DNA from 3 places in the Pseudomonas sp. NY15372 genome. Region 1 is predicted to be linked to each of the others. Evidence: predicted binding sites of a transcription regulator. Region 1 holds the regulator's gene; each other region holds the start of a gene.
What was found. Region 1 encodes FliA, which starts transcription of late flagellar genes. Its sites were predicted from a motif close to CTAAAGTTTNNNNNNNNNNNGCCGNTAA; they were not measured.

Region 2: a site for FliA is predicted at 6,657-6,684, ahead of ACNFG0_RS05865 (methyl-accepting chemotaxis protein). Genes of this name have one in related genera too.
Region 3: a site for FliA is predicted at 6,167-6,194, ahead of motA (flagellar motor stator protein MotA). Genes of this name have one in related genera too.

The regions. Positions count from the first base shown of each region.
Region 1 covers NZ_JBLUPY010000006.1:46,765-56,785, forward strand. Annotated here, with positions in the region: gene flhA (flagellar biosynthesis protein FlhA) at 1-1,424, shown strand, start outside; gene flhF (flagellar biosynthesis protein FlhF) at 1,436-2,746, shown strand; gene fleN (flagellar synthesis regulator FleN) at 2,835-3,668, shown strand; gene fliA (RNA polymerase sigma factor FliA) at 3,665-4,405, shown strand; gene ACNFG0_RS06855 (chemotaxis response regulator CheY) at 4,511-4,885, shown strand; gene ACNFG0_RS06860 (protein phosphatase CheZ) at 4,904-5,692, shown strand; gene ACNFG0_RS06865 (chemotaxis protein CheA) at 5,705-7,945, shown strand; gene ACNFG0_RS06870 (protein-glutamate methylesterase/protein-glutamine glutaminase) at 7,991-9,121, shown strand; gene ACNFG0_RS06875 (flagellar motor protein) at 9,121-9,861, shown strand; gene motD (flagellar motor protein MotD) at 9,865-10,021, shown strand, end outside.
Region 2 covers NZ_JBLUPY010000005.1:66,907-76,927, reverse strand. Annotated here, with positions in the region: gene ACNFG0_RS05910 (DUF72 domain-containing protein) at 1-24, shown strand, start outside; gene ACNFG0_RS05905 (endonuclease/exonuclease/phosphatase family protein) at 21-806, shown strand; gene clsB (cardiolipin synthase ClsB) at 803-2,005, shown strand; gene ACNFG0_RS05895 (lysylphosphatidylglycerol synthase domain-containing protein) at 2,005-2,964, shown strand; gene ACNFG0_RS05890 (hypothetical protein) at 2,994-3,422, shown strand; gene ACNFG0_RS05885 (Rho termination factor N-terminal domain-containing protein) at 3,512-3,889, shown strand; gene ACNFG0_RS05880 (hypothetical protein) at 4,944-5,135, shown strand; gene ACNFG0_RS05875 (DUF1294 domain-containing protein) at 5,256-5,699, opposite strand; gene ACNFG0_RS05870 (undecaprenyl-diphosphate phosphatase) at 5,701-6,531, opposite strand; gene ACNFG0_RS05865 (methyl-accepting chemotaxis protein) at 6,828-8,462, shown strand; gene pnuC (nicotinamide riboside transporter PnuC) at 8,636-9,202, shown strand; gene ACNFG0_RS05855 (AAA family ATPase) at 9,199-9,750, shown strand.
Region 3 covers NZ_JBLUPY010000002.1:258,993-269,013, reverse strand. Annotated here, with positions in the region: gene ACNFG0_RS02815 (NAD(P)H-hydrate dehydratase) at 1-212, opposite strand, end outside; gene queG (tRNA epoxyqueuosine(34) reductase QueG) at 278-1,351, shown strand; gene ACNFG0_RS02805 (trimeric intracellular cation channel family protein) at 1,480-2,091, opposite strand; gene orn (oligoribonuclease) at 2,174-2,716, opposite strand; gene rsgA (small ribosomal subunit biogenesis GTPase RsgA) at 3,015-4,046, shown strand; gene motB (flagellar motor protein MotB) at 4,228-5,247, opposite strand; gene motA (flagellar motor stator protein MotA) at 5,251-6,102, opposite strand; gene ACNFG0_RS02780 (HDOD domain-containing protein) at 6,233-7,768, shown strand; gene ACNFG0_RS02775 (rhodanese-like domain-containing protein) at 7,815-8,624, shown strand; gene asd (archaetidylserine decarboxylase) at 8,642-9,505, shown strand; gene serB (phosphoserine phosphatase SerB) at 9,590-10,021, opposite strand, start outside.

The DNA.
Region 1 (10,021 bases):
GCGAGGCCGGCAAGGTGTATGCGCTGCTGACCATCGGTGACGGTTTGGTGGCGCAGCTGCCATCACTGCTGCTGTCCACCGCTGCCGCGATCATGGTCACCCGTGCCTCCAGTTCCGAGGACATGGGCAAGCTGATCAATCGGCAGATGTTCGACTCGCCCAAAGCCCTGGCGGTTTCGGCTGCACTGATGATCGTCATGGGCCTGGTCCCGGGCATGCCCCACGTCGCCTTCCTCGGCCTTGGCGGGTTGGCCGCCGGTGGCGCCTACCTGGTCTGGCGCAAACAGCAGCAGGCCAAGCTCAGGGCCCAGGAAGAAGCGCAGCGCCAGCAGGACCTGCTGCCCTCACCGCAGCGCGCGTTGGAAACCAAGGAGCTGGGCTGGGATGACGTGACGCCCATCGACATGATCGGCCTGGAAGTAGGCTATCGCCTGATCCCGCTGGTCGATCGCAACCAGGGCGGGCAGTTGCTGGCGCGGATCAAGGGCGTGCGCAAGAAACTGTCCCAGGACCTGGGTTTCCTCATGCCTACCGTGCACATCCGCGACAACCTCGACTTGCAGCCCAGTGCCTACCGCCTGACGCTGATGGGGGTGATCCTCGCCGAAGCCGAGATCTATCCGGACCGCGAGCTGGCCATCAACCCCGGCCAGGTGTTCGGCACGCTCAACGGCATCGCCGCGCGCGACCCGGCGTTCGGCCTGGAGGCCGTGTGGATCGATGTCGGTCAGCGCGCCCAGGCGCAGTCGTTGGGCTACACAGTGGTCGATGCCAGTACCGTGGTGGCTACCCACCTCAACCAGATCCTGCAGAAGCACTGCCATGAACTGATCGGCCATGAAGAGGTCCAGCAATTGTTGCAGGTGCTGGCCAAGGGTTCGCCTAAACTTGCTGAAGAACTGGTGCCGGGTGTCATTTCCTTGTCGGGCTTGCTCAAGGTCCTGCAGGCGCTGCTGTCCGAGCAGGTTCCGGTACGTGACATCCGCAGTATCGCCGAGGCGATCGCCAACAATGCGGGCAAGAGTCAAGATACCGCCGCGCTGGTCGCGGCAGTGCGCGTCGGATTGTGTCGCGCCATCGTGCAAAGCATTGTCGGCGTTGAGTCGGAGCTTCCTGTGATTACCTTGGAACCAAGGTTGGAACAGATCTTGCTCAATAGTCTGCAAAGGGCCGGGCAAGGCCAGGAAGACGGTGTTCTCCTGGAGCCGAGCATGGCCGAGAAGCTGCAGCGCTCGTTGATCGAGGCGGCTCAGCGCCAGGAAATGCAAGGCCTGCCGGCCATCCTCCTGGTTGCCGGCCCGATCCGCGCCATGCTGTCGCGATTCGGCCGCCTGGCTGTACCGAATTTGCATGTTCTGGCGTATCAGGAAATACCTGACAACAAGCAAGTCACCATCGTTGCCACCGTGGGCCCCAATGGCTGAGGTAGTGGGTTATGCAAGTTAAGCGTTTTTTCGCCGCCGATATGCGTCAGGCCATGAAGCTGGTCCGCGATGAGCTGGGCGCCGACGCCGCCATCATCGGCAACCGGCGCATCGCCGGCGGTGTCGAGTTGACGGCCGCGCTGGACTACAAGCTGTCCGCCCTGGCCCCGCGTGTGCCGAACATCGAGCTCGAGGACGAACTGCGCAAAACCCAGTCGCGCATCGCCACCGCACAGGCCGAGCTGAGCAGCCGCCACGAAGGCGACGAGGGCAACCGGCAATTGTTTGCCGGCCTCTCGCTGACCGCCTCCGAACCGCTGGTCGAGCCCCATGTCGATGCGCCTGTCCCGGCTGCCGCGCCTGCGCCCGCGCCGGTCGACCCGCGCCTGTTCGATGCTATGCGCTCGGAGCTCTCGGGCCTGCGCGAACTGCTCGAAGTGCAGCTCGGATCCCTGGCCTGGAACCAGCTGCAGGGCAACAAGCCGCAGCAGGCCAACCTTTGGCGCCGCCTGCAGCGCATCGGTTTGTCGGGCCCCATCGCCCGCGAAGTGCTCGAACTGACCGGCGAGATCGAAGCGCCTCGCCAGGCCTGGCGCATGGTCCTGGCGCACCTGGCGCGGATGATCCAGGTACCCGAGGTGGAGCCGCTCGAGGAGGGCGGGGTGATCGCCATGGTCGGCCCGGCCGGCATGGGCAAGACCACCACCCTGGCCAAGCTCGCCGCGCGCTATGTGCTCAAGTACGGCGCCCAGCAACTGGCGCTGGTGAGCATGGACAGCTTCCGCATCGGTGCCCAGGAGCAGCTCAAGACCCTGGGCAGGATCCTCAATGTGCCGGTGACCTATGTCGACCCCGGCCAGTCCCTGGCCCAGGCTCTGGAGCCACTGCTGCGCAAGCGTGTGGTGCTGATCGATACCGCGGGTCTTCAGGCCAGCGACCCGGCCCTGCGCATGCAGCTGGAGACCCTCGCCGGGCGCGGCATCGCCGCCAGGAACTACCTGGTGCTGGCGACCACCAGCCAGAAGCAGGTGCTCACCGCCGCCTACCACAGCTACAAGCGTTGTGGCCTGGCCGGGTGCATCCTGACCAAGCTAGATGAAACGGCCAGCCTCGGTGAAGTACTGAGCCTTGCCATCAGTCATGAATTGCCAGTGGCCTATCTGACCGACGGGCCGCGTATTCCTGACGATCTGCAGTTGCCGCGCAAGCACCAGTTGGTCAGCCGCGCGGTCAGTGTGCAGTTGCAGGACGAGCCCAGCGAGGAGGCAATGGCCGACATGTTCGCTGATCTCTACCACAACCCTGGCAAACGTGCGGGTTGACGAATGGACATCGCAAAGTACCTACACGAAAGGGGCGCTGTTCGACCCCTTGTGTGGCCTGGGCCCCGAGACAAGGTAAAGAACAAACATGGGTAGCATGCATCCCGTACAGGTGATCGCCGTGACCGGCGGCAAAGGCGGCGTCGGCAAGACCAACGTTTCAGTTAACCTGTCCCTGGCCCTGGCTGACCTGGGGCGGCGGGTCATGCTGCTGGATGCCGACCTGGGCCTGGCCAATGTCGACGTATTGCTGGGCCTTTCGCCCAAGCGCACCCTGGCCGATGTCATCGAGGGGCGTTGCGAACTGCGCGACGTGCTGCTGCAGGGACCGGCAGGCGTACGCATCGTGCCGGCGGCCTCCGGTACCCAGAGCATGGTGCACCTGGCGCCGGCGCAGCATGCCGGCCTGATCCAGGCATTCAGCGAAATCGGCGACAACCTCGACGTGCTGGTGATCGACACCGCCGCCGGGATCGGCGATTCGGTGGTCAGCTTCGTCCGAGCCGCCCAGGAGGTGCTGCTGGTGGTGTGCGACGAGCCTACGTCCATCACCGATGCCTATGCCCTGATCAAGCTGCTCAACCGTGACTACGGCATGAATCGCTTCCGCGTTCTGGCCAACATGGCGCAGAGCCCGCAGGAAGGGCGCAACCTGTTTGCCAAGTTGACCAAGGTCACGGATCGGTTCCTGGACGTCGCCCTACAATACGTCGGTGCCGTGCCTTACGACGAATGCGTGCGCAAGGCGGTGCAGAAGCAGCGGGCGGTCTATGAGGCCTTCCCTCGGTCCAAGTGTGCATTGGCCTTCAAGGCCATCGCGCAGAAGGTCGACAGCTGGCCGCTGCCTGCCAACCCGCGCGGGCACCTTGAGTTCTTCGTCGAGCGCCTGGTGCAACCCACCAGTGCAGGGCCGGTACTATGAATGCAAGTGGTTACAAGATGTACAGCAGGGCGGCGCGCGATGCCCAGTATGAACTGGTCGAGCGTTATGCCCCGCTGGTCAAGCGCATCGCCTATCACCTGCTGGCACGCTTGCCGGCCAACGTGCAGGTCGAGGACCTGATCCAGGCGGGCATGATCGGCCTGCTGGAAGTGGCCAACAAGTACGACGCCAGCAAGGGCGCCAGCTTCGAGACCTACGCCGGCATCCGCATCCGTGGCGCCATGCTCGACGAGGTGCGCAAGGGGGATTGGGCGCCGCGTTCGGTGCACCGCAATACCCGCATGGTCAGCGATGCGATCCGTGCCGTTGAAGCCAGAACCGGTCGTGACGCTAAAGATCATGAAGTTGCTGCCGAACTCCAATTGAGTCTCGATGATTATTACGGGATCTTGAACGACACCCTGGGCAGTCGCCTGTTCAGCTTCGACGACCTATTGCAGGACGGCGAACACGAAGGGCTGCACGAGGATGGCGCCAGCGGCCAGCAGGAGCCGGCGCGGGACCTGGAGGACGAGCGCTTCCAGGCCGCCCTGGCCGAGGCGATCGCCAACCTGCCGGAGCGCGAACGCCTGGTCCTGGCGCTGTACTACGACGAGGAGCTGAACCTCAAGGAAATCGGTGAGGTGCTTGGGGTCAGCGAGTCGCGCGTCAGCCAGCTGCATAGCCAGTGCGCGGCGCGCCTGCGCAGCCGCCTGGGAGAATGGCGCGCGCGTTGAGCCAGGGTTCGCCGCAGTCGTTGTACGTTGTACCGAATTGATTGAATGCGCGCTCGGGGGGCCGGGCGCGTTAAAGACTGCTTGGAGGTCTAATTGAACAAAGACATGAAAATCCTCATCGTTGACGACTTCTCGACGATGCGGCGGATCATCAAGAACCTGTTGCGTGACCTGGGCTTCACCAACACCGAAGAAGCCGACGACGGCACCACGGCGCTGCCGATGCTGGAAAACGGCCATTACGACTTCCTCGTGACCGACTGGAACATGCCTGGCATGTCCGGCATCGACCTGCTGCGCAAGGTCCGCGCCCACGACCGTCTCAAGGGCATGCCAGTGCTGATGGTCACCGCCGAAGCCAAGCGTGACCAGATCATCGAAGCCGCCCAGGCCGGGGTCAACGGCTACGTGGTCAAGCCTTTCACGGCCCAGGTGCTCAAGGAAAAGATCGAGAAGATCTTCGAACGCGTCAACGGCTGAGTCACGTCAGGGGGCGCCATGGAGCAAATGAATACATCGCTCGGGGAGTTCGAGACGACCCTGAAGAAGCATGCCCAGGAACTGGTCGAGAGCCTCGAGCGCGGCCGGTTCGGCGAGGCGGTGCAGCTGATTCACCAGCTGAACCAGACCCGCGACCGTGGCCTGTACCAGGAAGTCGGCAAGCTCACCCGCGAGCTGCACAGTGCAATCGTCAGCTTCCAGATCGACCCGCGCATGCCGCAGGCCGAGGAAGTCTCGCAGATCACCGACGCCACTGAACGCCTGTCCTATGTGGTCAAGCTGACCGAGGGCGCGGCCAACCGGACGATGGACCTGGTCGAGGCCGGCACCCCGGTGCTCAACGACCTGGTGGCCGAGGCCCAGAGCCTGAGTGCCGACTGGCAGCGCTTCATGCGCCGCGAAGTCGCAGCGCCCGAGTTTCGCGAGCTGGTCAAGCGCGTCGACAGTTTCCTGACGCACAGTGCCGAGGGTAATCGCAAGGTCGCCGGCCACCTCAACGATATCCTCCTGGCGCAGGACTATCAGGACCTGACCGGCCAGGTGATCAAGCGCGTGACCGCGCTGGTCACCGAGGTGGAAAGCAACCTGCTCAAGCTGGTGCTGATGGCCAGCCAGGTGGACCGTTTTGCCGGTATCGAACACGACCACCAGCAACTGCGCGCTGAAAAAGATCAAGAAAAACATCCGACTCGGGGTGAAGGTCCGCAGATTCATGCCGATAAGCGTGAAGATGTCGTGTCCGGTCAGGACGACGTCGACGATTTGCTGTCCAGCCTGGGTTTTTAAGGAGCACGTTCAATGAGCTTCGGCGCCGATGAAGAAATCCTCCAGGATTTCCTGGTAGAGGCCGGCGAAATCCTCGAGCAATTGTCCGAGCAGCTGGTCGAGCTGGAAAGCCGACCCGAAGATGCCGACTTGCTCAACGCGATCTTCCGTGGTTTTCACACTGTAAAAGGGGGCGCCGGTTTCCTTCAGCTCAACGAGCTGGTGGAGTGCTGTCATATCGCCGAGAACGTGTTCGACATCCTGCGCAAAGGTGAGCGCCGGGTCGATGCGGAACTGATGGACGTGGTCCTCGAAGCGCTGGACACGGTCAACAGCATGTTCGGCCAGGTGCGCGAGCGCAGCGACATCACCCCGGCCACGCCAGAGCTGCTGGCGGCCTTGTCGCGCCTGGCTGAGCCTGCCGGTGCCGACAGCGCCGCGCCCGTCGTCGAGGCGCCGGTGGCGGCCGTGGCCGAAGCGCCAGCGGCCGAGCCGGACATCACCGACAGCGAATTCGAGCAGTTGCTCGATTCCCTCGACGCGGTCAAGGCCCAGGCAGAGGCCGCCGAGCAGATGCAGGGTGAGGTCGTGGGCGGCGAGGGTGACGAGATCAGCGACGCCGAATTCGAATCGCTGCTCGACCAACTGCATGGCAAGGGCCAGTTCTCCCCTGAAGTCGTGGCCGCCACCCCGGCGAGCAGTACTTCGGCGCCTGCGGCATCCGACGAAATCACCGACGACGAATTCGAAGCGCTGCTCGATCAACTGCACGGCAAAGGCACCTTCGCCGCCGATGCGCTGGCGTCTGCGAGCGCGTCTGGCGCCCCGGCAGCACCCGCCGAGGCGGGCGGCGAGCACATCACCGATCATGAATTCGAAGCCCTGTTGGACCAACTGCACGGCAAGGGCAAATTCTCCAGCGATGCGCTGGCCACCCAGGCGCCTGACGCACCTGCCGCTGTGGCCAGCGCCGCACCGACCAAGGCCGACAGCAAACCGGCTGCCAAGCCTGAGTCGGCCCCGGCCGCGAAACCTGCCGCCGCCAAGCCCACTGCCCCGACCCGTGCCGCGGCCCCGGCGGCCGACAAGCCGGTGGTCAGCGAGGCGGAAACCACCGTGCGGGTCGACACCGCGCGCCTGGACGAGATCATGAACATGGTCGGCGAGCTGGTGCTGGTGCGTAACCGCCTGGTGCGCCTGGGCCTGAACAGCGGCGACGAGGCCATGTCCAAGGCTGTGTCCAACCTCGACGTGGTCACCGCCGATCTGCAGACCGCAGTCATGAAGACCCGCATGCAGCCGATCAAGAAGGTCTTCGGCCGCTTCCCGCGTCTGGTCCGCGACCTGGCCCGCCAGCTCAAGAAGGAAATCAACCTGGAGCTGGTCGGCGAAGAGACCGACCTGGACAAGAACCTCGTCGAAGCCTTGGCCGACCCACTGGTGCACTTGGTGCGCAACGCCGTCGACCATGGCATCGAGATGCCCGACGAGCGCGAAGCCTCTGGCAAGGCGCGCACCGGCCATGTGGTGTTGTCCGCCGAGCAGGAGGGTGACCACATCCTGTTGTCGATTTCCGACGACGGCAAGGGCATGGACCCGAACGTGCTGCGTGCCAAGGCGGTGGAAAAGGGCCTGATGGACAAGGACGCCGCCGAGCGCCTGAGCGAGTCGGACTGCTACAACCTGATCTTCGCCCCCGGCTTCTCCACCAAGACCGAGATCTCCGACGTGTCCGGTCGCGGCGTGGGCATGGACGTGGTCAAGACCAAGATCGCCCAGCTCAACGGTTCGATCAACATCTTCTCGGCCAAGGGCCAGGGCTCGAAGATCGTCATCAAGGTGCCGCTGACGCTGGCGATCATGCCGACCCTGATGGTGATGCTGGGCAACCAGGCGTTCGCCTTCCCGCTGGTCAACGTCAACGAGATCTTCCACCTGGACCTGTCGCGCACCAACGTGGTCGACGGCCAGGAGGTCGTGATCGTGCGCGACAAGGCGCTGCCGCTGTTCTACCTCAAGCGCTGGCTGGTTCAGGACCAGGTGCACGAGGAGCAGCGTGAGGGCCATGTGGTGATCCTCTCGGTCGGCACCCAGCGCATCGGCTTCGTCGTCGATCAGTTGGTGGGGCAGGAGGAAGTGGTGATCAAACCGCTGGGCAAGATGCTGCAGGGCACCCCGGGCATGTCCGGCGCGACCATCACCGGCGACGGTCGCATCGCGTTGATCCTCGACGTACCGAGCATGCTCAAGCGTTACGCCGCGCGGCGTTATTGATTTCGGTGGCGCACCCTGGCGGTGGCGCCGCCTAATGGAGTGTTTATGGCAGTCAAGGTCCTGGTGGTGGATGATTCCGGTTTCTTCCGCCGCCGCGTCTCGGAAATTCTCTCGGCCGACCCGACGATCCAAGTCGTCGGCACTGCGACCAACGGCAAGGAAGCGATCGACCAGGCGCTGGCGCTGCGACCGGATGTCATCACCATGGACTACGAAATGCCCATGATGGATGGCATCACCGCAGTGCGGCACATCATGCAGCGCTGCCCGACCCCGGTATTGATGTTCTCCTCGCTGACCCACGAAGGCGCCCGGGTCACCCTTGACGCACTGGACGCCGGCGCGGTGGACTACCTGCCGAAGAACTTCGAGGACATCTCGCGCAACCCGGATAAGGTCAGGCAGTTGCTGTGCGAGAAGGTCCACACCATTTCCCGCAGCAACCGCCGTTTCGGCGGCTATGCCACGGCCATCCCGACGCCAGCGCCTGCACCGGCCAGCCAAGCCCCGGCCAGCAGCCTGGGTAGCGCTGCGCCGGCCCGCAGTGCCGTACCGGCTGCCCCGGTGACGCGCAGCGCGGCTGGCACCAGCCACTCACCCGCGCCCAAGCGCAAGCCCTACAAGCTGGTGGCCATCGGTACTTCCACCGGCGGCCCGGTGGCGCTGCAACGGGTGCTCACCCAGCTGCCGGCCAGCTTCCCTGCGCCGATCGTGCTCATCCAGCACATGCCGGCGGCGTTCACCAAGGCCTTCGCCGAGCGCCTGGACAAGCTGTGCAAGATCAGCGTCAAGGAGGCCGAGGACGGCGATGTGCTGCGCCCGGGCCTGGCCTTGCTGGCCCCAGGTGGCAAGCAGATGATGGTCGACGGCCGTGGCACGGTGAAGATTCTGCCGGGTGACGAACGCCTGAACTACAAGCCGTGCGTAGACATTACCTTCGGCTCGGCGGCCAAGTCCTATGGCGACAAGGTGCTGTCGGTGGTGCTCACCGGCATGGGCGCCGATGGCCGCGAAGGTGCGCGCCTGCTCAAACAGGGCGGCAGCACCGTGTGGGCCCAGGATGAAGCCAGCTGTGTGATTTATGGCATGCCCATGGCCATCGTCAAAGCCAACCTGGCCGATGCCGTTTACAGCCTGGACGAAATCGGCAAGCACCTGGTCGAGGCGTGCATCTGATGGACGTGCTGAGCCTGATCGGCCTGATCCTCGCCTTTGTCGCCATCGTCGGCGGTAACTTCCTCGAGGGCGGCCATGTCGGGGCCTTGATCAACGGCCCGGCGGCCCTGATCGTGCTGGGTGGTACCTTGGCTGCAGCGCTCCTGCAATCGCCGTTGCCGGCGTTCAAGCGGGCCTTGCAGATCCTGCGCTGGATCTTCTTCCCGCCCCGGGTGGACCTGCCAGGTGGCATCGACCGGGTCGTCAACTGGAGCCTGACCGCACGCAAGGAAGGCCTGCTGGGCCTGGAAGGGGTGGCCGATGCCGAACCCGACCCCTATGCGCGCAAGGGTTTGCAGTTGCTGGTCGACGGCGCCGAGCCCGAGGCCATCCGCAGCATCCTCGAGGTCGATTTCCTGACCCAGGAAAGCCGTGATATCCAGGCAGCCAAGGTGTTCGAGAGCATGGGCGGCTACGCGCCGACCATCGGCATCATCGGTGCGGTCATGGGCCTGATCCATGTGATGGGCAACCTGGCCGACCCGTCGCAATTGGGCAATGGCATCGCCGTGGCGTTCGTCGCCACTATCTATGGCGTGGCCAGCGCCAACCTGATCCTGCTGCCGGTCGCCAACAAGCTCAAGGCCATCGCCCTGCGCCAGTCGCGCTATCGCGAGATGCTCCTTGAGGGCCTGCTGTCGATCGCCGAAGGGGAGAACCCACGCTCGATCGAGCTGAAGCTGCAAGGCTTCATGGAGTAGACCATGGCCCGTCGTCGCCCTACCGAGGAACACGAGAATCACGAACGCTGGCTGGTGTCGTATGCCGACTTCATCACGTTGTTGTTCGCTTTCTTCGTGGTCATGTACTCGATTTCCTCGATCAACGAGGGCAAGTACAAGGTCATTTCCCAGGCGTTGA
Region 2 (10,021 bases), on a different contig from region 1:
GTGGAACCGGAGGTCGAACTGTGAACAAGACCATGCCAGCTCCCCGATGCATCATCGACAAGATCACCGCGGTGCACCGCCTGAACGTGCTGACGATCAACGTGCACAAGGGCTTCACCCTGTTCAACCGGCGCTTCATCCTCCCCGAGCTGCGCGAGGCGGTTCGGGCCACCGGGGCAGACCTGGTGTTCCTCCAGGAGGTGCACGGCAGCCACCAGATGCACGCGCAGCGTCATCCAGCCTGGCCACAGACGCCGCAATACGAGTTTCTCGCCGACACCATGTGGCCGCAGTTCGCCTATGGCCGCAACGCAGTCTACCCCCACGGTGACCATGGCAATGCCCTGCTGTCCAAATTCCCTATCGCCGAATACCACAACCTCGACGTCTCGATCGCCGGCAACGAACAGCGTGGTCTGCTGCATTGCCGCCTCGAGGTGCCGGGCCACGACCAGTTGCATGCGGTGTGCGTGCACCTGGGCTTGCGTGAAGCGCACCGCCAGGCCCAGGTCCGCCTGCTGCTGGAGCTGCTCGACAGCCTGCCGGCCGATGCGCCGGTGATCGTCGCCGGCGACTTCAACGACTGGCGCCTGAAGGCCGACGCGGTGCTATCCGAGCGCCTGGTCGAGGCCTTCGGCGAACGCCTGGGCACGCCAGCGCGCAGCTTCCCGGCGCGCCTGCCCTTGCTGCGCCTGGACCGCATCTACCTGCGCAACGCCATGCCCGGCAGGGTCCAGGTGCTGTCCAAGTACCCGTGGTCGCACCTGTCCGACCATGCACCGTTGGCCGCGGAGATCAGCCTATGAACCGGCCCTGGGTGGACGGCAACCATGTCGAGTTGCTGATCAATGGCGAGCAGTACTATCCGCGCGTGTTCGAAGCCATGGCCCAGGCGCGCGAGGAGATCCTGCTCGAGACGTTCATCATCTACGACGACAAGGTCGGCCAGCAGTTGCAGCAGGTGTTGATCGATGCCGCCCGGCGAGGCGTAAGGGTCGAGGTGGCCGCCGATGGCTACGGTACCGCCGACCTGCCGGATGCCTTCATCTGCGCCATGACCGACGCCGGTATCCGCTTCCACGCCTTCGACCCGCAGCCACGCCTGGTGGGCATGCGTACCAACCTGTTCCGGCGCCTGCATCGCAAGATCGTGGTGATCGACGGCGAGCGCGCGTTCATTGGCGGCATCAACTACAGCGCCGACCACCTGGGCGACTTCGGCCCCATGGCCAAGCAGGACTACGCCGTGGAGGTATGCGGGCCGGTGGTGGCCCAGGTGCATGCCACCAGCCGCCGCCTGCTGGCCCCGGTGCTGGAGCCGCCCAGCCAGGTACGGCCTGTGACCGAGCCCTGCGGTTCGGCTTGTGCGGTGCTGGTGGAGCGCGACAACGGCCGCCATCGCAACGACATCGAAGCCTATTACCTGGAAGGTTTCCGCCTGGCCCGCCAACGTATCGTGGTGGCCAACGCCTATTTCTTCCCCGGCTACCGCCTGATGCGCGAACTGCGCAACGCCGCCCGCCGAGGCGTGGAGGTGGTGCTGATCCTCCAGGGCCAACCGGACATGCGCTGGGTCCGGGCATTGTCGCGGCTGCTGTACAACTACCTGCTGCGTGACGGTGTGCGCATTCATGAATACTGCCAGCGCCCATTGCACGGCAAGGTCGCGCTGGTGGACGACCAGTGGGCCACGGTCGGTTCGAGCAACCTCGACCCTTTGAGCCTGTCGTTCAACCTCGAAGCCAATTTGCTGATCCGCGACCGTGCTTTCAACCAGACGCTTTACGCGCACCTGAACCAGCTGGCCACCGAGCAATGCAAGGCCGTCACCCTGGAACGCATGGTGCGTGGCTATTGGTGGCGGGCGCCGCTGATCTTCCTGTGCTTCCACGTGATTCGCCATTTCCCGCGGATCGCCGGCTGGTTCCCTGCCCACCGCCAGGTCCTGCAGTCGCTGAGCCCCAGCGAGCAGGAAACCCGCGCCTATCACGAGGGCAAGACCTGATGAAGCACACATCTTGGCGCGCCTGGGGCAAACGCCTGATGACCCTGTTGTTCCTGGTGCTGATCCCGACCTTGCTGTACCTGCTGGCGCGCAACTTGGACTGGAACGAGGTGCGCCAGTCGTTGCTGGCCTACAGGCCCGGCACCCTGGTCATCGGCTTGGTGCTGGCGTTCGCCAGCTATCTGACCTTCGCCAGCTACGATCTGCTCGGCCGCGCCTACACCGGCCACCACCTGCCAGCTCGCCAGGTATTGCCAGTGGCGTTCGTGTGCTACGCCTTCAACCTCAATTTCACCACCTGGGTGGGCGGCGTTGCCTTGCGCTACCGGTTGTACGGCCGCCTGGGCCTGGATACGCCGACCATCACCCGCATCCTCACTCTGGGTCTTTTGACCAACTGGGTCGGCTATATGCTGCTAGCCGGCACGGTGTTTGCCCTGGGCCTGGTCGAACTGCCCAAAACCTGGGCGGTGGGCGCCACCGGCCTGCGGTTGATCGGTGTACTGTTGCTGGTGTTCGCCCTGGGCTACCTGCTGGCATGCGCCTTCGCCAAGCGTCGCACCTGGAGCCTGCGCGGCCATGAACTCACCCTGCCCTCGCTGCACCTGGCGCTGTGCCAGGTGGCCCTGGGTGCGAGCAATTGGGCGCTGATGGCGGCGCTGATCCATTGGCTGCTGCCCCACGAGCTGTTCTACCCCTCGATCCTCGGCATTCTGCTGATCAGTTGCGTGGCCGGCGTGGTGGCACACATTCCCGCCGGGCTCGGCGTGCTCGAGGCGGTGTTCCTCGCCCTGCTCCATGGCCAGATCGGCCAGGGCAGCCTGGTGGCTGCGCTGCTGGGCTACCGTACCCTCTACTACCTGATCCCCTTGCTGTTGGCGCTGGTGGTCTACCTGGTCCTGGAGAAACGTGCCAGGGCCATGCGCCAGCGTGGCAAGGCCGCATTGCGCAAGACCTGACGAAGGCCGTAATGGCCGGGAGGTGTCCGATGCGTTTTCCCATCCTGCTGCTGTTGCTCGGCAGCCTGGTCAGTACCCAGGCCTTGGCCGAGGCCTGCGAAGTCCTCACCCGCTCCTCCAGCGACGCGGTCAAACCCGTGGAGCGACGGACCTGCTACAGCTACGGCAACATGCCCGTCGAGGCCATCGCCTGGTCGTGCAGCAATGAGAGCAAGGACATGATCAACACCCAGAAGCACAAGGTAGCCCGCTGTGCCGATGGCAGCGTTGGCAGCTGCATTGCACCGCTGACCCAGGAATCGTTGGCCAACCCTAATGCCGCCGGCCGCGACGAGCCATCGACCAAGCCGGCCGTGCCCAAGGATGCGCGGGTGATCACCTACTACTACGACACCCCGAGCCTGGCCCAGGCCCGCACCGACTGCGAACGCAAGGACGGCATCTGGCAGACTCACTGACCTCCGGTCGCGGTTTCGGAACGTTGGTGTGCGGCTAGGGTTCCCCCGTAGTAGACGCGCTGTTTTTCACTGCAAAGGAGAGAGCCGCCATGCCACGTGGAGACAAAGACAAGTACACCGACAAGCAGAAACGCAAGGCCGAGCACATCGAGGAAAGCTACGAGGCCAAGGGCGTGTCCAAGGACGAGGCCGAGTCCCGCGCCTGGGCCACCGTCAACAAGCAGTCCGGCGGTGGTGAGCGCAAGGGTGGCTCGGGGCAGAAGAAAAGCCCCCAGGCCAAGGAAAAGGCCCGCGAATCCTCTGCCAAGCGCGCCGCCGCCACCCGCCGCGGCGTGCCGCGACCAGGTCAGCAGCTGGAGGACATGACCAAGTCCGAACTGCTGGACCGGGCGCGCAAGCGCAATATCTCCGGGCGTTCGACCATGCGCAAGGGCGAGCTGATCGAGGCGCTGCGCAAGGCGGCTTGATTCTGTTGCTCGTCAGGCGCGATAGCCCAGGCGCCGCCAAACGCGACGTCAGGAGGCTGGAGCGAGGGAACCCCGAAGCGAAGCGCAGGGGCCGGATGCAGGAGCCAGCGTTTTTTGGTTACTTTTTGTCGCGTCTGACAAAAAGTGACCCGCCGTAAGGGCGCAAAGGTGACTCAGCGTCGCCATCGCAAATGGACTTTCCGCTTATGTCAAAACCAGCAGTTTCAAAAAATCGACTGCATTGAAAATGGCGAAACATCCATTCGCCATGGCGGCGCTCACTCACCTTTTCGCCTTTACGGCGACCTACTTTTGCTCTTGGGCAAAAGTAGGCAAAAGCCGCTGGCTCCTGCATCCGGCCCCTGCGCTTCGCTCCGGGGTTCCCTCGCTCCGGCATTACTCCCGGTGGGACGCGGCGAAGGGCCATCCATGGCCCTGCGCCGCTTGCCGGGCATCCATGCCCGGCACCCACCTCCGTAATGCCTCCACTCGGCCTCCTGACGTCGCGTTTGGCGGCGCCTGGACTATCGCGCATCGCAAGCAAAGGCAAAGGCAAAGGCAAAGGCCAGTCGGTTAATTTTGGGACATTTCATCGGGGCTGCTACGCAGCCCATCGCGGGGCAAGCCCGCTCCCACAGGCAACCCGCCAGAGGCAAGGTTTGCGTGATCCTGTAGGAGCGGCCTGTGCCGCGATGGGGCGCGTAGCGGCCCCAATCATTAAGGCAAAGGCAGCCAAGATTCTGATCACAACAGCACAGTGACATGATCCTACCAAGCAGCCCTTCTGTTGCCTTTGCTTGTGATACGCGATAGCCCAGGCGCCGCCAAACGCGACGTCAGGAGGCCGAGTGGAAGCCTTGCGCAGGTGGGTGCCAGGCATGGATGCCTGGCAAGCGGCGCAGGGCCATGGATGGCCCTTCGCCGCGCCCCGCCGGAGCAAGGCTGGAGCGAGGGAACCCCGGAGCGCAGCGCAGGGGCCGGATGCAGGAGCCAGCGTTTTTTGGTTACTTTTTGTCGCGTTTGACAAAAAGTGACCCGCCGTAAGGGCGGAAAGGTGAATAAGCGTCGCCATCGCAAATGGACTTTGCGCTTACGTCAAAACCAACAATTTATCGACTGCATTGAAATAGCGAAATATCCATTCGCCATGGCGGCGCTCACTCACCTTTTCGCCTTTACGGCGACCTACTTTTGCTCTTGGGCAAAAGTAGGCAAAAGCCGCTGGCTCCTGCATCCGGCCTCCTGACGTCGCGTTTGGCGGCGCCTGGACCATCGCGCATCGCAAGCAGAAGCAAAGGCAAAGGCAAAGGCCGGTCGGTCATTGGGGGCGACTTGCCTCGCGGATTGGGCCTGCCCGTGCTACCTCTCAGAGGCCGCCCAGCACCCCACCCATCCAGCGCCCACCCAACAGCAAGTGGTCAACCCAGAACACCTGGTGCACCGCCACGATGCCCGAGAATGTCAGCTGATACGACACCTTGCGCGTCTTATGCCGGAACAGCTGCTGGGCCAGCAACGCGCCTGGCCAACCGCCACACAGCTCGCTGGCATGCAGCACCTTTTCCGGCGTGCGCCAGGCTCCGGTCCGGGCTTGTTGCTTGTCTTGCCAATACAACATCAGGCTAACCAGGCTCACCGCCGGGTACAACGCCAGGGGCAGCCAGGACTGCCCGCTCCAGGCCATATGCACCGCCCCTGCCAGCGGCAGCAGGCACAGTCCGGCAAGTACCAGCAGCTTTAGGCCCAGGTTGCGAACGCCCTCCTGAGTGCGTTCGCCGCCACGGCGAGGCGCGGTCTGGGTGCGTGCCATATCAGCCGTGTGCCGTGGCCCAGTTGACCCAGCCGAACTGCCAGGTCGCCAGGATCAACAGGCCGAAGACGATGCGATACCAGGCAAAGGCCGCATAGCTGTGGTTGGCGATGAACTTGAGCAGGCCCCGCACGGCGATCATGGCGAAGATGAACGACACCACGAAACCGATCGCGAACACCGGCAGGTCGCCCGGCTGGAACAGGTCGCGGTATTTGTAGCCCGAGTATACTGCCGCCCCCACCATGGTCGGCATGGCCAGGAAGAACGAGAATTCGGTCGCTGCCTTACGCGACAGACCGAACAGCAGGCCACCGATGATGGTAGAGCCGGAGCGCGAGGTGCCAGGGATCATCGCCAGACACTGCACGAAACCGATCTTCAGGGCATGGCTCCAGCGCATGTCATCGACGTGATCGACCTCGATGCGGTGCTCGCGACGCTCAGCCCACAGCATGATCACCCCACCCACCACCAAAGCTGCCGCCACGGTGACCGGGTTGAACAGGTATTCGTGAATCAGGTCGGCGAACAGCACGCCCAGGATCACCGCCGGGAAGAAGGCGATCAGCAGGTTAGCCGTGAATCGGCGCGCCGTCGGCTGGCTGGACAGCCCCAGCACCACGTCGAAGATCTTGCGCCGGAACTCCCAAACCACGGCGAGAATCGCGCCGAGCTGGATGATGATGTTGAAGGCCATGGCTCGCTCGCCACCGAAGTCGATCAGATCGGCGACGATGATCTGGTGCCCGGTGCTGGAGATGGGCAGAAACTCCGTCAAACCTTCGACGATCCCTAAGATGATTGCCTGAAAGGCACTCCAAAAATCCATTGTTCCCCCGATGAGGCGCTGCTGCGTACAGGCCCCTTGTTCTTGATTTACATATGGTTGCCGCGAAGGCCCGGCCGTTTTACAGCCACGACGGGGCCAATGCCAGCGGAAAAGGCCCAGATACCTAAAGGTTTCATCTTGCGCGGCCGAGATCCTATCAGAGCAGCCTGTCGATGGCTCGCGTCAGATGCGACACGAAAGGTCTGGCCCGGCACTTAGCCCTTGGTCGACTGTGCCGCATCGGCCCCGGCATGCTTGGATGCACCTGATAACAAGAACAACGGGGAGTACCTTTGATGAAGACCTTGAGGTCGATGTCGATCAGCCGGCGCCTGTCGCTGATCCTGCTGGTCTCGGTGGGCATGCTGGTGGCCTTCGCCCTGCTGATGCTGCGCCAGCTCCATGGCGACCTGTATCAGGCCAAGGCCGAGAAGACCCGGCACGTAGTGCAGACTGCCGCCGGCGTGCTGGCTTACTACCAAGGCCTGGAGGCAGCCGGTACGCTCACTCGCGAGGCTGCCCAGCAGCAGGCCCTGCAGACTGTGCGCAGCCTGCGTTACGACAAGGACGACTACTTCTGGATCAATGACCTGGCGCCCAGAATGGTCATGCACCCGACCAACCCCAAGCTCGACGGCCAGGACCTTTCCGGCATCCGTGACCCCGACGGTTTCGCCGTGTTCAACGAGATGGCAAGCCTGGCGCGCAGCCAGGGCGCAGGCCCGGTGGACTACCGCTGGCCCAAGCCCGGCGCCAGCGAGCCGGTGGCCAAGACGTCCTACATCCAGCTGTTCAAGCCCTGGGGCTGGATCATCGGTTCGGGCGTGTATGTCGATGACGTGCAGGCCGAGTTCACGCGCCAGGTGCGCGATGCCTCCCTGGTGGGGCTTGGCATCGCCCTGTTGATGGCGCTATTGGTCGTGCTGATCGCCCGCAGCATCGCCCGTCCATTGCAGGAGGCGGTGCAGGCCATGGCCACCATCGCCAGCGGCGAGAGCGACCTCACCCGCCGTCTGGATACCCATGGGCGTGACGAGGTCACCCGCCTGGGCGAGCATTTCAACCGTTTCAACGGCAAGCTGCAAGGCGTAGTCGGCCAACTACAGGGCGCAGCCCATGCCCTGGCCCGATCGGCCGGGCATGTGGGCGACAACGCAGGCCAGGCCCAGGCGCGCAGTGCCCAGCAATCGTTGCAGATGGACCAGGTGGCCACGGCGGTCAACGAAGTCACCTATGCCGTGCAGGACGTGGCCAAGACCGCCGAGCAGGCCGCCAGCGAAATGCAGGCGGCGCAGCGCCAGGTCGACCATGGCCAGCAGGCGATCCATGGCAGCCTGCAGCAGATCGACCGACTGTCCAGCACCATCGACCAAGCCGTGCAGGTGATCGGCGAGCTGGCCGGGCACAGCACGCGGATCGGCGGCGTACTGGAAGTGATCCGCTCGATTGCCGAGCAGACCAACCTGCTCGCGCTCAACGCCGCCATCGAGGCGGCCCGCGCCGGCGAACAGGGCCGCGGGTTTGCCGTGGTTGCCGACGAGGTGCGGCTGCTGGCCCAGCGCACTGCACAGTCGACCGCCGAGATCCAGGCCATGATCGAGCACCTGCAAGGCCAGTCTGAGGCGGCGGTCAGGGCCATTGGCACCAGCAGCGAAGCCTCGCGCCAGACCGTCGAACAGGCCCGCGAGGCGGGTACCAGCCTGGATGCCATCAGCCAGGCGCTGCACAACCTCACCGCCCTCAATGCCTCGATCGCCAGCGCCACGCTGCAGCAGGCCCATGTGGTAGAAGAGATCAATCGCAACGTGCTGGAGACCGCCGGCCTGTCGCAACAAACCGCCGACGCGGCGCGCCAATCCAGCGACGCCGGCGCCTCCCTGGCGCGGTTGAGCGAGGAGTTGGAGCAGCTGCTGCACCAGTTCCGGGTGTGACCGTACCGCTCGCTCGTAGCCGGCGCCGCCCTTGCCATTTAATTGCGCTACCAGGGCCGGCCCAATCGCGGGGCAAGCCCCGCCAGTTTAACCACAACGCCTGGAGGTACCCCTACAGCTTCCCTGCCCTACAGGCTACAATCGCGCCCTCAACCTTTGCCCAAGGATCGCCGATGTCCGGCCTCGAACTCTTCGCCGCCGTACTCGGCGTCATCGCCGTGTGGCTCACGGTCAAGCAGAACCCCTGGTGCTGGCCGATCGGCCTGGTGATGGTGCTGCTCTACAGCTGGATCTTCTACGAAGTGAAGTTGTATTCCGACATGCTCCTGCAACTGGTCTACGCCGTGCTGCAGCTATACGGCTGGTGGCAGTGGACCCGCCCTGACCATGTGGAAGACGCACGCCAGGTTTCCAGCCTGGCGACCGGGCACGTGTTCACCGGCCTGGGCGTGGGCCTGCTGGCGAGCCTTGGCCTGGGCGCCGCCATGGCGCACTGGACCGACGCGGCACAACCCTGGCTCGATGCGGCCCTGACCGGCTTCAGCCTGGTGGCGCAGGTGTGGATGGCGCAAAAGCGCGTGCAGTGCTGGGCACTTTGGGTGGTGCTGGACGTCGTCTTCGTTGGGTTGTTCCTCTACAAGGGCCTTTATCTCACCGCGGCGCTCTACGCGCTGTTCACCCTGATCGCCGTGCGTGGCTGGCTGCAATGGCGCCGTGACCCGGCATTGGCCCCGGCATGAAGGTCTTGGTGCTGTGTGGGCCGGAGTCCAGCGGCAAAAGTTGGCTCAGCGGCGAAATCCAGGCGCATTTCGGTGGCGTGGTCGTCGGTGAGTACGTCCGTTATTTCATCGAGCAGGAACAGCGCGACACCTGCTACGCCGATATCCCCGCTATCGCACGCGGCCAGCTTGCCTGGGAGGACCAGAGCCGGCAGCAGGCTCCGGAGCTGTTGATACTCGACACCCACCTGCTCAGCAACATCCTCTGGAGCCGGGTACTGTTCGCAGATTGCCCCACCTGGCTCGAGCAGGCCTTGCTCGAACGCCACTATGACCTGCACCTATTGCTCAGCCCACAAGGTGTCGGCTGGGTCGGTGACGGCCAACGCTGCCAACCCCGCCTGGAAGAGCGACAAAGATTCTTCGACGACAGCCTGAGCTGGCTGCGCGCTCACCAAAAGCCGTTTCAAGTACTCGAAGGCGACTGGCCCACCCGCCAGGCCCAGGCCCTGGCAGCGGTGGCACGCTTGCTTGACGGCCAAGTGCCAGCTTGCGCCACCGAGTGTTAATTTTTTGTAACTGCACAGGCGGCTCGGCCCCCCATTGTTGGGGGCTTTGCCACAGACCTGGGGAAACTGTTTCAGCGGTGATACAGCCGCTGCCGTAATCCCGCGACGCATGGGTTTTCAGGGCTTGCGCAGCGATGGATGGCTTTTCTGTATCAACCTTGAAACAGAAAAACGCCAAACGCTCTCATTAACCATCCAACCTGTTGATTCCACGACGAAAATCAAAAGCGGCACGACTTTCGCTCTACCTCTGTCAACGCTGAAGGGCCAG
Region 3 (10,021 bases), on a different contig from region 1:
GGACGCGTAGCCACACTTACCAGGCCGGCGCCGCAACGCAAGGCGGCCTCGGCGCTGAGCATCACCGCCCCGCCGGTGCCCAGGTCACCGCCGACCACCAGCACATGGCCGAAGTCGCCCTTGTGGGCGTCGGCGCGACGTGGCGGCAGGTGGGCAGTGTTCACACTGCTGAGCAGTTGTGGGGCATTACCAGGGTGTTTGGTCTGGGGCATGGGGTCAAAGGCTCCGATGTCTGGCAGAATTATACGCACCTCTGCCTGTATTGCCTTGTCCATCCATGTCCGCTTGCCTTCCTGACCTTCCCACGCTGGCCCGATCGATCAAGGATTGGGGCCGCGAACTCGGATTCGCCCACGTCGGCATCGCCGGCGTGGCGCTTGGCGAGCACGAGCAGCACCTGCAACGCTGGCTTGCGGCCGGCTACCAGGGCGAGATGGACTACATGGCCGCCCATGGCAGCAAGCGCGCCCACCCCGACGAGCTGATACCCGGCACCTTGCGGGTGATATCGCTGCGCATGGACTACCTGCCCGGCGACACCCTCATGGCCCAACGGCTGGCGCAGCCTGAAAAAGCCTATATCTCCCGCTACGCCTTGGGCCGCGACTACCACAAGCTGGTGCGCAAGCGCGTGCAGCACCTGGCCGAACGCATCCAGCAGGCGATCGGCCCCTTTGGCTTTCGTGCCTTCGTCGACAGCGCCCCGGTGCTGGAAAAAGCCATCGCCGAGCAGGCCGGCCTGGGCTGGATCGGCAAGAACACCCTGCTGCTCAACCGCAAGGCGGGCAGCTATTTCTTCCTCGCCGAGCTGTTCGTCGACCTGCCGCTGCCGGTCGACGAGGCCCAGGTGACCGAGCATTGCGGGCGCTGCCAGGCATGCCTGGATATCTGCCCGACCCAGGCCTTCGTTGGGCCTTATGTACTCGACGCCCGGCGCTGCATTTCCTACCTCACCATCGAGCTCAAGCAAGCGATCCCGGTGGAGTTGCGCCCGATGATCGGCAACCGGGTGTTCGGTTGCGACGATTGCCAGATCGTCTGCCCCTGGAACCGCTTCGCCCGGCCCACCCAGGAAAACGACTTCAAGCCGCGCCATGGCCTGGACAACGCCGAGCTGGCCGAGCTGTTTCTGTGGGATGAAGCCACCTTCCTGAACCGCACGGAAGGCTCGCCCCTACGCCGCGCCGGCTATGAGCGCTGGCTGCGCAACCTGGCGGTAGGGCTTGGGAATGCGCCGACCAGCATCCCCGTGGTGGAAGCCTTGCGCGCGCGGCGCGAGCACCCGTCGGAGCTGGTACGCGAACATGTGGAGTGGGCGTTGGCGCAGCATGAAAAACACCCGCGTAGCTGAGCCGCCCCAATCGCCGGCAAGCCGGCTCCCATAGAACACCGCACAACTATTTGATTTTGCAGGTCTTGTGGGACCGCCGCCCCCCCTGTGGGAGCCGGCTTGCCGGCGATAGAGCCCGAAGGCCGTAGTCATTGCTGGTCGTTGTAGTGGAACTTGGGCATTTCCCAATGGAAGCGGATCGCCAGCAGGCGCACCAGAAACCCGCCGAACAAGGTCAACAGCGTGGCCTGCTCGGCCGGTACCTTGAAGTACACGCACCCCAGGTAGAACCAGGCTGCGGCGAACGACACGCTGGCATACAGCTCGCGGCGGAACACCAGGGGAATATCGTTGCAGAAGATATCCCGCAGAATGCCGCCGAATACTCCGGTGATCACCCCACTGATCGACGCCACCAGCATACCCTGCCCCATCTCCAGGGCCGTCATGCAGCCGATCAGGGTGAAGGCCACCAGCCCCAGGGCGTCGAGCACCAGGAACAACGAACGTAGATGGCGCATCAGCGGCGCGATGAAGATGGTCAGCAGCGCCGCGAAGCTGGTCAGCACCAGGTACTCGGGGTGCTTCACCCAGGTCAGCGGGTAATGCCCCAGCAGCACGTCACGCACCGACCCGCCGCCCAGGGCGGTGACGCAGGCGATCAGCACAACGCCGAACCAGTCCATGCCGCGACGCCCCGCAGAGAGCGCACCGGTCATGGCTTCAGCAGTGATGGCGACAAGGTAGAGCATCAACAACATGGTGCGTGTCCGTGCGGAAAAAGGCGCGCAGTCTACCCACTCCCAAGGCTTCTAGCCATGTACCTCGAGCGCCAACCTGGGCCTACGCCTTGATGAAGTGCTCGCGGTAGTGGCGCAGCTCAGCGATCGACTCACGGATATCGTCCAGGGCCAGGTGGGTACCACCCTTCTTGAAGCTGTCGCGCACGTGCGGCGCCCAACGCGCGGCCAGTTCCTTGAGGGTGGAAACGTCCAGGTTGCGGTAGTGGAAGAAGCCTTCGAGGCGGGGCATGTGCCGATAGAGGAAACGGCGGTCCTGGCAGATGCTGTTGCCGCAGATCGGCGACTTGCCCTTGGGTACCCACTGCTCGAGGAAGGCCAGGGTCTGCGCCTCGGCTTCGGCCATGTCGATGCGGCTCTCGCGCACGCGCTGGGTCAGGCCCGAGGCGCCGTGGGTGCGGGTGTTCCACTCGTCCATGCGCGCCAGCACTTCGTCGCTGTGGTGGATGGCGATCACCGGGCCCTCGGCCAGGGTGTTCAGCTCACTGTCGGTGACGATGGTCGCCATCTCGATGATGACGTCGTTGTCCGGATCCAGGCCGGTCATTTCCAGATCGATCCAGATCAGGTTCTGTGGGTTCTGCATGAAGGGACTCCTCGAATAGGCCGTCATATTAGCCTAGTGTCCTGTCTCGGAAATACGTTCTCTTTTGGCGAGTGGCTTGGGTGTTCGGCCAAGGCGCCGCGACGAGTCATAGCAGGGCTATGGCGAGGAGTGGCAACGCCGGCCGAGCGCCCAAGACGCCGCCCAAAGTGAACAGCTTATTTCCGAGACAGGACACTAGGCGCGGGCCTTCGTGCCGCAAACGCCAGCGGAAGTGTCCGCGCCGGGCCGTGCTAAACTGCCAGCCGTTTTCTTCCTGCCCCGCCGATACGGAACATTCATGGCCAAACGCCAGCTCAACCGCCGCCAGAACTGGCGCATCGAAAAAATCCAGGGCGAGCGCGCCGCTCGCGCCGCCAAACGCGAACAACATGCCCTGCAGGAACTGGAGGGTGGCGACCTTGGCCCTGAACAGCTGGGGTTGGTGATCGCCCATTTCGGCGTGCAGGTGGAGGTCGAGGCCCAGGATGGCGAAGCGGCGGGCCAGGTGTTCCGGTGCCATTTGCGGGCCAACCTGCCGGCGCTGGTCACCGGTGACCGCGTGGTGTGGCGTGCTGGCAACCAAGGCAACGGCGTGATCGTCGCGCAGATGCCACGCACCGCCGAGCTGTGCCGCCCGAACAACCATGGCCAGCTCAAGCCAGTGGCGGCCAATGTCGATTTGATCGTCATCGTCTTCGCCCCGGCGCCCGAGCCCCAGGCCAACCTGATCGACCGCTACCTGGTGGCCGCCGAGCACGCGGGCATCCGCCCGTTGCTGCTGTTGAACAAGGCCGACCTGATCAACGAGCACAACGGCCCGACCATCGAGGCCCTGCTGGCGGTGTACCGCGACCTCGGCTACCCACTGCTGGAGGTTTCGGCCCACCAAGGCGATGGCATGCAACGCCTTCAGCAGATGCTCGATACGCATATCAGCGTGTTCGTCGGCCAGTCGGGCGTGGGCAAGTCGTCGCTGGTCAACAGCCTGCTGCCCGAGGTACAGACCCGTGTAGGCGACCTGTCCGAGTGGTCCGGCCAGGGCACGCACACCACCACCACCGCGCGCCTCTATCACTTCCCCAATGGCGGCGACCTGATCGACTCGCCGGGCATCCGGGAATTCGGCCTGGGCCATGTCAGCCGTGATGACGTCGAAGCCGGGTTCATCGAGTTTCGCGACCTGATCGGCCACTGCCGCTTCCGCGATTGCAAGCATGCCCGGGAGCCTGGGTGTGCCTTGCTCCAGGCCTTGGAAGATGGGCGCGTCACGCCGCAGCGGATGAACAGCTACCGCTCGATCATCGCCAGCTTGCCGCAGGACAGCTATTGATCCAGTGAATGGGGCCGCTTTGCGGCCCATCGCGGCGCAAGGCCGCTCAAGGTGTTGCGCGGCCATCCGGGGCCTTGTGGGAGATAACCCAGCCCTTTGGGCTGCGCTGTCGCACAGAGAACAAGCGGCCAGTGCTGTCTCTGTGGGAGCGGGCTTGTCCCGCGATGGGCCGCCACGGACATCACTCCTGGGCGTCGTCCATCTTCAGCACGCCATCCTCGAAGATGTTCAGCTTCTGGCGCAGCTCCCGCGGCTGCATCGGCGCCTGGGCACTGTCGCCCTCGGCAGGCGCTGCCGGTGCCGCGGCGCCCGGCGGGGCCGGCTCGGCGGGTGTCGGCGCCGGGGGCGCGCTCTGCTCGCCCTCGATGTCACGCTGTGCCTTCTTGGTCAGGACGATGATATCGATGCGGCGGTTGACCGGGTTGAACGGGTCCTTGCGGTCGAACAGCGACGACGAGGCATAACCGACCACCCGCGCCACCTGGTCGTCCGGGTACCCGCCGGCCACCAACGCCCGGCGCGCTGCGTTAGCGCGGCTGGCGGACAGCTCCCAGTTGCCGAACTCGCCGGTACCGGCGTAAGGCTTGGCATCGGTATGGCCACTGATGCTGATCTTGTTCGGTACTGCCTTGATGGTGTCGGCCATGGCCAACAGGATGTCTTCGAAATAAGGCTGCAGGCGCGCGCTGCCCAGGTCGAACATCGGCCGGTTCTCGGCATCCATGATCTGGATACGCAGGCCGTCCTGGGTGATCTCGAACAGGATCTGGTCCTTGAACTTCTGCAGCTGGGGGTTTTCCTCGACCTTGTTCTGCAGTTCCTGCAGCAACAGCTCCAGGCGCTCCCGCTCGACCTGGTCGGCCAAAGTCTCGACTTGGTCCTTGTCCAGCTGGATGCTGGTGTTCGGCGTCGGCTCGGACTTTTCCTCGGGGTTGATGGTCTTCTCCGGCGCCAGCTGCGGCGAGCCGCCCAGGTCGATGACGTAGGGTGTGCCGCTCTCTGAGAAGCCGATCGGGTCCTTGAAGTAGCCGGCGATGGCGATCTTCTGCTCGGGCGTTGCCGTGGACAGCAGCCAGAGCACCAGGAAGAACGCCATCATCGCCGTGGCGAAGTCGGCGAAGGCGATCTTCCAGGCACCGCCATGGTGGCCGTCGCCAAAGCGTTTGACGCGTTTGACGATGATGGGCTGGTTGTTTTCCATGGCTTAGCGACCGCGGACCGCTTGTTCCAGCTCGGCGAAGCTGGGGCGGTGCTTGGGGTACAACACCTTGCGTCCAAATTCCACCGCCAGCGATGGCGGCATACCGGAAGCTGAGGCCACCAACGAAGCCTTGATGGCTTCGTACACATTGAGCTCTTCCTTGGCATCATGACGCAGGGCATTGGCCAGCGGGCCGAAGAAACCATAGGCAGCGAGAATACCGAAGAAGGTCCCCACCAGTGCCGCACCTACGTGCAGGCCGATGGATTTCTGGTCACCGTCGCCCAGCGAAGCCATCGTGACCACGATCCCCAGTACCGCCGCAACGATACCGAACCCTGGCATACCGTCGGCAATGCCGGTCACCGCATGGGAAGGGTGCTCGAGCTCTTCCTTCATGTTCAGCAGCTCCATGTCGAACAGCCCTTCGAGCTCATGGGGCGCCATGTTGCCGGTGGACATGATGCGCAGGTAGTCGCAGATGAACGCCGTCATGCGCTCGTCGCCCAGCACGGCCGGGTACTTGGCGAAGATCGGGCTGGCTGCAGGCTCTTCGATGTCGCCCTCGATGGCCATCATGCCTTCGCGACGGCTCTTGTTGAGGATCTCGTAGACCAGGCCCAGCACCTCCAGGTAGAAGGTGTGGGTGAAACGGGTGCCGAACATCTTCAGCGACTTCTTGATCACATGCATGGTCATGTGACCGGGGTTGGCCTGAAGGAACGCACCGAAGGCCGCACCGCCGATGATCAGCACTTCGAACGGCTGGATCAATGCCGCGATCTTGCCGTGGGAAAGTACGTATCCGCCGAGCACGCTCGCGAATACGACGATGATGCCGATAATTTTAGCCATAGGTTCAGGGCACTTGCTGTCGTGGTCGGGATGAAGGACGGGAGCTTTGAAACTCTTCTTCTACTTATCGGCAGAACTGCGCCAGACTATAGCCACAAATAACGAAAAGCCAGTTTGGACTGATGTCAAAATGCCAATGGACGCTAAGGTGCAAAGCCAGATTCCGCGTACGCTCGATGCCTGGGTTAAGCTGCTCGACGGCATCCGCCTACCGGTGCCCAAGGAGAGCCATGACCGGGTGTTGTCGGCCATCAACGACAGCCGCCGCTCGTTGCGAGACATCGCCGAACTGATGCAAGACAGCCCCGCCTTGGTGCTGTCGGTGATGCGCGAAGCCAACCACCCGGCCAACGCCAGCCAGGCCGAGCCCGCCGAAAGCCTGGAAATCGCCCTCAACCGTCTGGGCCTGGCGCGCAGCGCCAGCCTGCTGGCACGCCTGCCCGCGGTGCCGGGCCAGGACATCCCCCCGGTACTGCGCCAGTTCCTGCTGATCAGCCAGCACGCCACGCAACAGGCCAGCGGCCTGTTCGCCAGCCGCCTGGCGCGGCTGTGGCAGGAGATCCACTGGGGCAGCCTGCTGTTCCTGTCGCCGCTGTGGCCCATGGCCCAGGCCTTTCCCAAGCTGCTCGATACCTGGGAGCTGCGGGTCATCCACAAAGGTGAGGACGCCGCCGAAGTCGAGCACGCACTGTTCGGCGTGCGCATCATGCAGCTGTGCCAGGCCGTTGCCGAACACTGGCGCCTGCCGGAATGGGTGACCCAGGGCTATCGCCTGCTGCTCGACGAACGCGAGCAACTGGCCCAGGTGCTGGCTATCGCCCGTGAGCAGGACAGCCTCACCCAGCAGCAACGCCTGGACGACGAACCCGGATTGCGCCGCTGGTTCAACCAGCCGGCCAATACCGTGCTGCTGGCCAACGGCCTGGCGCTGGCCGCCCAGGTGGGCTGGGACAACCCGCACCTGCTGCGCTGGCAACTGCTGACCGCCCTGTACCTGCAGACATCACTCGACGATGTGCAACAACAGGTCCACCAGCAAGCCGCCGCCAGCGCCCGCCACCATGCCCGTCATGCCCTGTTCCACCCTGCCGAGGCGCTGATCTGGCCCTGGCAGCAACGCCGGCCGCACCCGGACATGCTCGAGCCGCCACCGCCCACCAGCCAGGACTTGGCGCATTGGCGCACGCTCTGTGGCGAACTGCTGGCCCAGCCCAGCCCGTTCGGCACAAGCCTGCACCTGTGCACTCTGGCCCGCGACGCCCTGCTGGCCTGCGGCATGCAACGGGTGATCCTGCTGACCCTGGACAAAGGCACCGAATCCCTGCGCGTGCAACAGACCGCCGGCCTGCCGAAGGAAGCCGCAGCCCTGGTGCTGCCACTGGCGGGCAGCAAGTTGCTGCAGCGCCTGATGACCCAGACGGCACAACTGCGCCTGACTCCAGACAACCATGCCCGGTTCTCGGCCTTGCTGCCAGCCCAGCTGTGGGCGGCTATCGGCAGCGAGCATGTGCTGTTGCGTTCGCTGGCGGTCAATGGCCAAGTGGTGATGCTGGTGATCGCCGACCAGGGCGGCAAACCCCTTGCCGACGTCAGCGTGCAAGCCTTCGGCAAGACCGCGCAATGCACCGAGCGCGCCCTGGCCGCCTTTGCCAACCGCAACGCCTGAGCCTTGCGCTACAATCGCTCCCTCAATTCCACCCTGGAGACCGTGGATGACTGACTTTTCCGGCTTGCCCCTGGTGATCGAACCGGCCGACCTGCTGCCGCGCCTGGGTTCGCCACAGCTGATCCTGGTCGACCTGACCAGCGCCAACCGCTATGGCAGCGGGCACGTCCCCGGAGCGCGTTTCGTCGACCCCAAGCGCACCCAGCTGGGCCAGCCCCCCGCGCCAGGCCTGCTGCCGGCCCGCGCCGATCTGGAAAAGCTCTTCGGCGAGCTCGGCCACCGCGACGATGCGGTCTACGTGGTGTACGACGATGAGGGCGGCGGCTGGGCCGGGCGCTTCATCTGGCTGCTCGATGTCATCGGGCACAAGGGCTACCACTACCTCAACGGTGGCATCCAGGCCTGGCCGGCAGACAAGCTCTCCACCGATGTACCCGCCAACGTCGGCGGCCCGGTCAGCCTGCAAGTGCACCCGGAGCCCACCGCCACCCGCGAGTATGTGCAAAGCCGCCTGGGCGCTGCCGACCTGGCCATCTGGGACGCCCGCAGCCCAGGCGAGTACCGCGGCGAGAAGGTGCTGGCGGCCAAGGGTGGGCATATCCCTGGCGCGGTCAACTTCGAGTGGACCGCCGGCATGGATCTGAACGACCACCTACGCATCCGCCAGGACATGCCAGAGATCCTCCAACAATTGGGCATCACCCCGGACAAGGAAGTGATCACCCACTGCCAGACCCACCACCGTTCCGGCTTCACCTACCTGGTGGCCAAGGCCCTGGGCTACCCGCGGGTCAAGGCCTACGCCGGCTCCTGGGGCGAATGGGGCAACCACCCGGACACGCCTGTAGAAGTTTGAATTCCCAAGGAAACCCAATGAAATCCCGCTTGTTCATCATCAGCCAGTACCTGCTGCCGCACCACCTGCTGTCGCGGCTGGCCGGCTGCGTCGCCGAATGCCGCGCGCGCTGGTTCAAGAATGCCTTCACCGCCTGGTTCGCCAAGCGCTACCAGGTGAACATGTCCGAGGCGCTGGTCGAGGACCTGACCGCCTACGAGCACTTCAACGCCTTCTTCACTCGCGCCCTCAAGCCAGGCGCACGCCCGCTGGACGAAACCCCGGGGGCCATCCTCTGCCCGGCCGACGGTGCAGTCAGCCAGCTCGGCCCGATCGAGCATGGCCGCATCTTCCAGGCCAAGGGCCACAGCTTCAGCGCCCTGGAGCTGCTGGGCGGCGACCCGCTGATGGCTGCGCCGTTCATGGGCGGGGAGTTCGCTACCATCTACCTGTCGCCCAAGGACTACCACCGCGTGCACATGCCGCTGGCCGGTACCCTGCGCGAAATGGTCTATGTGCCGGGGCGGTTGTTCTCGGTCAACCAGACCACCGCCGAGAACGTGCCCGAGCTGTTCGCTCGTAACGAGCGGGTGGTGTGCCTGTTCGATACCGAACGCGGGCCGATGGCTGTGGTGCTGGTCGGGGCGATGATCGTCGCGTCGATCGAAACGGTGTGGGCCGGCCTGGTCACACCACCCAAGCGTGAAGTGAAGACCTTCCGCTACGACGAAGGCAGCCGTGCACCGATCCACCTGGAAAAAGGCGCGGAACTGGGCCGCTTCAAGCTGGGATCGACTGCCATCGTCCTGTTCGGGCCCGAGCAGGTGAAGTGGGCCGAGAGCCTGGGCGCAGGTTCGGCGGTGCGCATGGGTGAGTTGCTGGCGCAACCTGCCCAGGGCTAAGTGCTTGGCGCGAGGGTTTCGGCGCCCGTGAAATCGAGCGCCGCGCGCTCGATTTCAAATCGCCGAAGCCCTCCCGCCGAACCTTCAGCTACGGGCGTCGCGATCGCGCATGCCCAGCAGATACAGCACACCGTCCAGCCCCAGGGTCGAAATCGCCTGCTTGGCCGACTGGCGCACCAGCGGCTTGGCACGGAACGCCACGCCCAGGCCGGCCAGGGACAGCATCGGCAGGTCGTTGGCGCCATCGCCCACGGCGATGGTCTGCTCCAGCTGCAAGCCCTCTTCGCCAGCCAACTGCTGCAGCAGCTCGGCCTTGCGTTGGGCATCGACGATCGGCTCGACCGCAACGCCGGTCACCTTGCCGTCGACCACTTCCAGCTCGTTGGCGAATACATAGTCGATGCCCAGGCGCGCCTGCACCTGCTTGGCGAAATAAGAGAAACCACCGGAGAGGATGGCCGTCTTGTAGCCCAGGCGCTTGAGTTCGGCGAACAGGTGCTCGGCCCCCTCGGTCAG